Regions from separate parts of the Blautia sp. SF-50 genome, predicted to be linked through region 1. Evidence: predicted binding sites of a transcription regulator. Region 1 holds the regulator's gene; each other region holds the start of a gene.
What was found. Region 1 encodes Rex, which represses fermentation and respiration genes when NADH is low (regulators of the CRP and FNR family bind a similar motif). Its sites were predicted from a motif close to ATTGTTAANTANTTAACAAT; they were not measured.
Positions count from the first base shown of each region.

Region 2: a site for Rex is predicted at 914-933, ahead of BLP57_RS04835 (L-lactate dehydrogenase). Genes of this name have one in related genera too.
Region 3: a site for Rex is predicted at 639-658, ahead of BLP57_RS02605 (iron-sulfur cluster assembly scaffold protein). Genes of this name have one in related genera too.
Region 4: a site for Rex is predicted at 1,000-1,019, ahead of BLP57_RS04220 (oxidoreductase). Genes of this name have one in related genera too.

Region 1 is NZ_FMUW01000002.1:243,212-245,421, reverse strand. Features, by position in the region: gene BLP57_RS02395 (NAD(P)H-hydrate dehydratase) at 1-478, opposite strand, end outside; gene BLP57_RS02390 (redox-sensing transcriptional repressor Rex) at 540-1,187, opposite strand; gene BLP57_RS02385 (ABC-F family ATP-binding cassette domain-containing protein) at 1,402-2,210, shown strand, end outside.
Region 2 is NZ_FMUW01000005.1:117,108-119,317, reverse strand. Features, by position in the region: gene BLP57_RS04835 (L-lactate dehydrogenase) at 1-891, opposite strand, end outside; gene BLP57_RS04830 (FMN-binding protein) at 1,239-2,210, opposite strand, start outside.
Region 3 is NZ_FMUW01000003.1:41,836-44,045, forward strand. Features, by position in the region: gene BLP57_RS02600 (TraX family protein) at 1-614, opposite strand, end outside; gene BLP57_RS02605 (iron-sulfur cluster assembly scaffold protein) at 861-1,553, shown strand; gene BLP57_RS02610 (GGGtGRT protein) at 1,594-2,210, shown strand, end outside.
Region 4 is NZ_FMUW01000004.1:160,628-162,837, reverse strand. Features, by position in the region: gene BLP57_RS04225 (NUDIX hydrolase) at 244-747, opposite strand; gene BLP57_RS04220 (oxidoreductase) at 1,062-2,210, shown strand, end outside.

The DNA of each region.
Region 1 (2,210 bases):
CGTTCACTCCTGACGGGATGTCAACTGCGATCTTTTTGGCCCTCGCACTGTTCATCTCATGGATGATATCAGCATAATGCCCCTCGATCGGACGCGTCAGGCCTACCCCAAACACGGCATCTACTATAGTAGTATATTCACTCCACTGCGGGTTATTCACCTCCGGGACACGATAACCGGAAGCGATCTTATACTGAAGAGCAGTCTCTCTGGTCATTTTATCTTTGTTTCCGACCATATAAAACTCTACCCGGATCCCCTTCAGATGGAACAATCTGGCAACAGCGATACCGTCACCGCCATTATTTCCGCTTCCGCAGACTACCAGGATCCTTTCGTCCTTCTGGAGATACTTTTCTGTTTCCTCTACCACCTTCAGTGCTGCCCGCTCCATCAGAACCTCGGAGGGAACTCCGATCTCACGGATCGTTGTGGAGTCCAGATCCTTCATTTCTTTGCAGGTAACAAGCTTCTTCATTCTGTCTTCTGCCTCCCCTCTGTCATAGAGAAAGCTGCCGTTTCCGGCAGCTTAACAATTCTTACTTATCCACATGTTCCTGCCTGTATTTACTGAGATTATAAGACAGTGTCATCAGACTCTCGGAAAGATGAACGTTCTCTACGATCACATCATCCGGTGTCTCAAGATCGAGATGTGCAAAATTCCAGATTGCCTTGATCCCGTTCTCCACCAGGATATCCGCCATTTCCTTGGCTTTATTCTTGGGAAGTGTCAGAATCGCGATCTCCACGTTATTCTCTCTCAGGAAAAACGGAAGCTCACTGAGCATTTGGATCTCAAGTCCACGGACTGCGATGCCCTCAAGCACAGGATTTACGTCAAAGATACCAACCAGCCTGAACCCGCGCTTCTCAAAATCCACATAATTGGCAAGTGCCTGTCCCAGATTACCGGCACCCAGGATGATCATCGGATGAACGGTATCCAGTCCCAGGATCTTACCGATCTCTGTATAAAGATAGTGTACATTATAGCCATACCCCTGCTGCCCAAAACCGCCAAAATTATTAAGATCCTGACGGATCTGAGAAGCTGTGGTATGCATCTTCTTACTTAATTCATTGGAAGAAATACGTTCTACATTATCTTCCATCAGCTCTCCTAAGTAGCGGTAATAGCGTGGCAGACGCTTAATCACCGCTTTCGAGATTTGTTTTGTCTCCACGATAGTTTTCCTCCTTACCTTACACTAGGTTAATTATAACGAATTGACATTTTCCTGTCAATTAAAGTTGTCTATTCTGTACAAATTTCTTTATATTTTTTCTAATAATTGATTTTTTCTTTGAAATCCCGGCAGTTTCCGTTATAATAGGTGGAGGATTTTTCCCTGTTCAGACATAAACAGGGGTGATTCTTTATACAGGAGGACAGTTTTTATGATTTTATCATGTCAGAATATATGCAAGGCCTTTGGCGAAAAAGTAATTTTAAATGATGCATCCTTTCACATTGAAGACCGTGAAAAGGCTGCTCTGATCGGCTGCAACGGTGCAGGAAAGACCACACTGCTGCGTATCATCATGCAGGAGCTTTCTGCTGATTCCGGTACCGTGGTGCTTGCCCGGGATAAAAATATCGGCTATCTTGCCCAGTACCAGGATATCCACGGACATCATACCATCTACGAAGAGCTTCTTACCACCAAGCAGCACATCATCGATATGGAACGCCGTATCCGCAATATGGAACAGGAAATGAACACGGTGACCGGTGATGAGCTGAACCGTCTGATGGAAACCTATACCCGCCTGACCCATCAGTTTGAGCTGGAGAACGGATACGCTTACAAAAGTGAGCTGACCGGTGTCTTAAAGGGTCTCGGCTTCACGGAGGAAGATTATGACAAGCAGATCGAAACTCTTTCCGGCGGTCAGAAAACCCGTGTGGCGCTGGGCAAGATGCTTCTTTCCAAGCCGGATATCCTGCTTCTGGATGAGCCAACCAATCACCTGGATATGGAAAGCATCTCCTGGCTGGAAACTTATCTTCTGAATTATCCGGGAGCTGTTTTTATCGTCTCCCATGACCGTTATTTTCTGGATAAGGTGGTCACCAAGGTCATTGAGATCGAAGCCGGACAGACCCGCGTATACAGCGGCAACTACTCTGCCTATGCTCTCAAGAAGGCTCAGCTTCGTGACGCACAGTACAAGGCATACTTAAATCAGCAGCGGGATATCAAGCA
Region 2 (2,210 bases), on a different contig from region 1:
CTCTGTCTCCTCCTCGGTCAGCGGAACACGAACGATACGTTTTACGCCTTCCGGTCCGATAGAAGCCATGGTACTAAGACATACGTCTTCAACACCGTACTCTCCGTGAAGCATGGTTGATACACTGACTATTGTATCAGATGCTGCAAGAAGAAGCGAGCAAAGTCTGCAAACAGATACGGCTACCGCATAAAATGTAGCACCCTTCTTGGCGATCACAGTTGATCCTGAAGTATGAACATACTCCAGAACCTCTTCTCTGTCAAGTGGCTGCAGATCTTTCTGATCCTCATGAACGATCTTGTCAAACTCATCAAGGGTCGCACCTGCAACAAAGGCTCTGGACCACGGTACAAAGGAAGTATCTCCATGCTCTCCGAATACATAGGCGTGGATGTTTTTCTCAGATACACCGTAGTGCTGGGAAAGTCTGCAGCGGAGACGGGCCGTATCCAGGGCGGTTCCGGAACCAAGGATCTGATTTTCCGGCAGTCCGGAAAGCTTTGCAAATGCATAAGTCATAATATCACATGGATTACTTACGATAATATAAAGCGCTTTGGGAGCCACCTTTACGATCTCCGGAGTAATACTCTTCATAATGTTGACGTTGGTCTGTGTCAGCTCGATGCGAGTCTGTCCCGGTTTTCTGGCAATACCGGAAGTGATGATCACAATGTCAGAATCTACAGCATCCGGGTAATCTCCTGCCACGATGGAGATCGGCTCACGGAAACTGGTTCCCTGCTCAATATCCATAACCTCACCTTCAGCCTTATCTTTGTTAATATCGATCAGAACGATCTCTGATGCAATACTCCTCTGTGATAAGGTATAGGCGATAGTTGCTCCTACACTTCCTGCTCCGATGATCGTAATTTTACTGCTCATATTTGTTCTCCTTTCAGCGTTGTTTGTCATTTTAATAACAACTTTAATTACACACATTCAAACATAACATAAAACATTGCCCTGTGCAATAAAAATTTTATTGTATTTCTCAGGTTAATCCCCGCTAATTTGCATTTCAAATTATTTAAACCGCTTATATTTTCTGATATTTCTCCTATTATTCTGTATACATTCCTGTTATTTTTTTATCGATTTATAGAAGCAATTTCAGAAACCTAGCAAAAAACCTCTGAACTTCAAAAAAAATCAAGAAGTCCAGAGGTTTCTTTCACCTCTTATTATTGGCTTAGATTCAGATGTTTATAGCTGCTCCAACGTTCACCCGGTTAATTCTTTGCCTGGGCAAGGGCCTTTTGTGCAGCGTCCAGAATCCCTTCGGAGGAATATGTGGCTCCGCTGACAGTATCGATCCCATCCGCCGACTGGTTTGCCATGATCTGAGAATAGATCGTGCTCCATGCAGGATCAAAAAATTCCGGTGTATCCTGATTTGTCTGCTCAATGGATGCGATCTGGCCTCCTGAGATCGTAATTGTCAGATATGTTTTTCCTCCATATCCAAAAGCCGAGCCTGTATACGTTCCATCTCTGTACCTTCCCACCGGTTCCGGTGCTTCCGTTGGCTCCGGTGTTGCATCCGGCTCATCTGTCCCTGGTGTTGGAGTTACATTGGGTTTTTCAGGAACCGGCGTCGGGGTTGCTGCCGGCGTCTCTGTTGGCTTCGGTGTGGCTGTTGGTTTCGGCGTTGCCGTAGGTTTCGGTGTGGCTGTTGGCTTTGGTATCGGTTTCTTTGTAGGAGTTGGTGTGGGTTTCTTTCCATACTCCGGATTAACCGCTTCTTTGAGGGCTTTTTTTACAGCATCCAGAATCCCGTTGGAGGAATAGGTTGCTCCGCTGACTGCATCAATATCATCCACAGAATCTGTACCGATGATCTGTTCTTCCAGCACGCTCCATGCTTTTTCAAAAAACTGCTTTGTGTCCGTATTTTCCTGTTTCAGAGCTTCGATCACTCCATCCTTGATGGTCACAATTACTTTCACGTCTCCATTGAAGCCCTTTGCCGAAGCTGTATATTTACCATCCAGATATTTTTTGGGACTGTCCGGATCTTCCGGTTTCTTTGTAGGAGATGGTTTTTTGGATGGTTTTTTTGTAGGTGACGGAGCTGATGTCGGAGTTGGTAAAGCAGTTGCCGCAGGTATAGGGGTGACCTGCTGGCTGTTTCCATCTGCCGCTGCCTGGGAGAGGGCATTCTGAACTGCCTGGATGATTCCGTTGGAGGAATAGGTTGCTCC
Region 3 (2,210 bases), on a different contig from region 1:
ATGGACAGAAAGGCAAAGGAGGCTCTCCATTCATAGTAAAGCCAGCAGCTTCCGAGGATTGCCTGGCCTGGCTTATCGTTTCGCATATAGAACATGATCAGCAGGAAGATATACCCCCGCCATCCATAGTCTGCTTTCAGAAAAATGGAAATGACAAGCAGTCCAAGGATGCAGAGAAGCTGCATCGAAGGTCTGGCCTGGAAATATTCAATGGCACAAAAGGCCAGATATCCGAGGAAAAGCGTAAAAAACACATTTTGTCTTTCGTAACGCAGCGTATTTGTAAACATCAGATTCCACGGAATTTCTGAGAGCAGCGCAAAAAGAAGGAGATTTCTTCCATAGAGGAACCGGCTCCGTGTATGACGGAAGCCTTCCAGCAGGAGAAAACAGAAGATGGGAAAAGCAGCTCTTCCGATATCGCGGAAAATAAGATATACAGTATATTCTCTGCCGAAAAGTGTAAACAGGATTTTCTGTGCAGGCTGATACATACTGAGCAGCACAGCTCCGATATGATCGATCAGCATGGTGATGATCGCGATCATCTTCAGAGCGCTTCCGCTGAGAATGCGGTATTTTTCTGGAAAAACAGAATCCACAGATGCATTCATGAAAAATATACCTCCAAGGTTAAACTTGCTAATATATTATCACATACATACAGTAGTTGCCAGAAATATTTGACAGTTAGGCATGCAATACTGCCGGAATAACTACCAATATTATGCGTTTTATGGCAAAATTTTATCAAATATGACTGGACGAAACAAAGGTTTTGTGAGAAAATAGCCATAGGGTGTTATCGAACTTTTTTTCTCAATAACATCGGTCAATCTATACTTGAAAGGAGTTTTAAAATGATTTATTCACGCGAAGTAGAAGAAATGTGTCCAGTGGCACAGGGCGTACATCATGGTGCCGCTCCGATCCCGGAAGAAGCAAAATGGGTTCAGGCAAAAGAAGTAAAGGATATCTCCGGATTTACACACGGTGTTGGCTGGTGTGCTCCGCAGCAGGGTGCTTGTAAGCTTTCCCTTAACGTTAAAGAGGGAATCATCCAGGAGGCACTTGTTGAGACGATCGGATGTTCAGGAATGACTCACTCTGCAGCTATGGCTTCTGAGATCCTTCCAGGACTTACCGTTATGGAGGCGCTGAACACAGACCTTGTATGTGATGCAATCAATACAGCTATGAGAGAGCTTTTCCTTCAGATCGTTTACGGACGTTCCCAGTCTGCATTCTCCGAGGACGGACTTGCAGTAGGAGCTGGTCTTGAGGACCTTGGAAAAGGACTTCGTTCTCAGGTTGGTACAATGTATGGAACTCTGAAAAAAGGACCTCGTTACCTTGAGATGGCTGAGGGTTATGTTACAGGTATCGCTCTTGATGAGAACGATGAGATCATCGGATATCAGTTCGTAAGCCTTGGAAAAATGACTGACTTCATTAAGAAAGGTGATGACCCGAACACAGCATGGGAGAAAGCAAAAGGTCAGTACGGTCGTGTTGCAGATGCTGTTAAGATCATCGACCCAAGAAAAGAGTAATTACACTTCGTAAGGTAAAAATATCAGGAGGTTACAGGAAATGGCTTTATTTGAATCATATGAGAGACGAATTGACAAGATCAATTCTGTTTTAAACAGCTATGGAATCGCTTCTATCGAAGAAGCTGAGAAAATCACTAAAGACGCAGGACTGAACGTTTACGATCAGATCAAAGGCATTCAGCCGATCTGCTTCGAGAACGCTTGCTGGGCTTACACAGTAGGTGCAGCTATCGCGATCAAAAAAGGCTGCAGAAGAGCCGCTGACGCAGCAGCAGCTATCGGAGAAGGCCTTCAGGCTTTCTGTATCCCGGGATCCGTTGCAGACACACGTAAAGTAGGTCTTGGACATGGAAACCTTGGAAAGATGCTTCTTGAGGAAGAGACAGACTGCTTCTGCTTCCTTGCAGGACATGAGTCCTTCGCAGCAGCTGAGGGTGCTATCGGTATCGCCGAGAAAGCAAACAAAGTTCGTAAAAAACCTCTTCGTGTTATCCTGAACGGTCTTGGAAAAGACGCTGCTCAGATCATCTCCCGTATCAACGGCTTTACATATGTAGAGACAGAGTATGATCCATATAAGAACGAGGTTAAGGAAGTATTCCGTAAATCCTATTCAGAGGGACTTCGTGCAAAAGTTAACTGCTACGGCGCTAA
Region 4 (2,210 bases), on a different contig from region 1:
CGGATTTCATTCATCCGGCTTACAGCTTCCTAAAGTCAGGCAGATCTTTGAAATCCGCTCTGCTACCTGCTCATGGTCAAAAAACAGTCTGGCAGTTCATCTGATTTAATTTTACTATTTACCAATTTTAATGTCAAGACAATTCTTCGAAAACAAGTCAAAAAACAACGTTTTTAAAAATATAAATCCACAAAAAACAACATTTATTTTCAAATCCTCGCGGAAAACCAGTCAGAAATCTGCTCAGAACTCAAACACCTTCTTAATACTGTCATAATGTAGGAATTTTCCCTCTGCGGCAAACGCCCGGATCTGCTCCAGGGTTGCAAACATATATCCGTCTGTCTCTTCTGTCTGAAGCTTCAGATCCTTATCCTCCACATCCATGACAAAACGGTACACATCCACAAAGTAATTATCTCCTTCCCCCGGGTTCTCTCTTTTATATGTAAAAAGGTATCCGCCCTCTGCCTCACTGGCGTCCAGTCCGGTCTCCTCTTTCACCTCACGGAGTACTGCATCACGGGAAGCCTCTCCTGCCTGGGCTGCACCGCCGGAAACCTCCCACCAGCCCGGAGCCCAGGCCTTTGTCATCACACGTTTAGTAATAAGAAAGGTCTTGTCCGGTCTTGCTACCACGCCCAAAACTGTCAGATGATACTCTCCATCCTTTAAACACCAGTCATTGCGCTTCATAGTTCGTCCTGTCGGTTTCTTATCTGCATCGTAAATATCCCAGAATTCCATTTTTCTATCTCCTGTCTTTTTTACATTTCACGGTAATATGGTCTTACATTTCCGTCTCCCCGTGTTCTGTATCTTTTTTATTTGTTATGATACCACGCTAAAGTCCTGTATGTAAACCCTGGAATCTGCTACCCTTTTCCAGTTATTTTTTTTCAGCTGCTATCTGCACATTCTGCTCCTTTTATCTCATAAGAAAATCTATAGATTATTTTTATTATATCACTTGTATTATGAATTAGTTTTATAGATATTTTTGTTATATAATTAACACAAACAAACGATTCTATTTAAAATAACCAGGGAGGTTTTTCCAGATGAAGAATGATTATCCGCATATTTTTTCCCCATTAACCGTTAAAAATATGACTATCAAGAACCGTATTGTTATGATGCCGATGGGCACCAACTACGGTGAACAGAACGGCGAAATGAGTTTTCTTCATATCAATTATTATGAGCAGCGTGCAAAGGGTGGCACAGGTCTCATCATCGTAGAGAACGCAAGCATCGATTCCCCGCAGGGCTCCAACGGAACCACACAGCTGCGCATCGACCATGACAACTATCTGCCACGTCTTTTCAAATTCTGTGAAAATATTCATAGATACGGAACAAAGATTGCGATCCAGATCAACCATGCCGGAGCTTCTGCTGTTTCTTCCAGGATCAACATGCAGCCGGTTTCCGCATCTGACGTTCCATCCAAAGAAGGCGGCGAGATCCCGCGTCCTCTTTCCAAAAATGAGATCCTTCACATCGTAAAAAAATACGGTGAGGCTGCAAAACGTGCACAGACAGCTGGCTTTGACGCGGTAGAGATCCATGCAGGACACTCCTATCTGATCAGTCAGTTCCTCTCCCCGATCACAAACAAGCGTACCGATGAGTTCGGCGGATCTGTTGAGAACCGTACCCGTTTCTGCCGTATGGTCATCGATGAGGTAAGGAAACAGGTAGGACCTTTCTTCCCGATCATGCTCCGTCTCAGTGCGGATGAGCTGATGGAAGGCGGAAATACACTGGAGGATACTCTGGAATACCTGGATTATCTTCAGGAAGAGGTTGATATCTTTGATGTTTCCTGCGGACTTAACGGTTCCATCCAGTACCAGATCGATGCAAATTATCTCCCGGACGGATGGCGTTCCTACATGGCAAAGGCCGTAAGAGAAAAATTCAACAAGCCATGTATCTCCATGGGTAATGTCCGTGACCCGAAGGTTGCTGAGCGTATCCTGGCTGACGGTGATGCAGACCTGATCGGTATGGGCCGTGGTCTGATTGCAGACCCTGCATGGGTAAACAAGGTTGCCACAGGTCATGAGTGTGACCTCCGCAAATGTATCTCCTGTAACGTTGGCTGTGCCGGAAACCGTATCGGTGTAAACCGTCCGATCCGCTGTACTGTAAACCCATCTGTTCTTGAGGGCGATGTATATAAGAAAAAACATGTAAATAAAAAC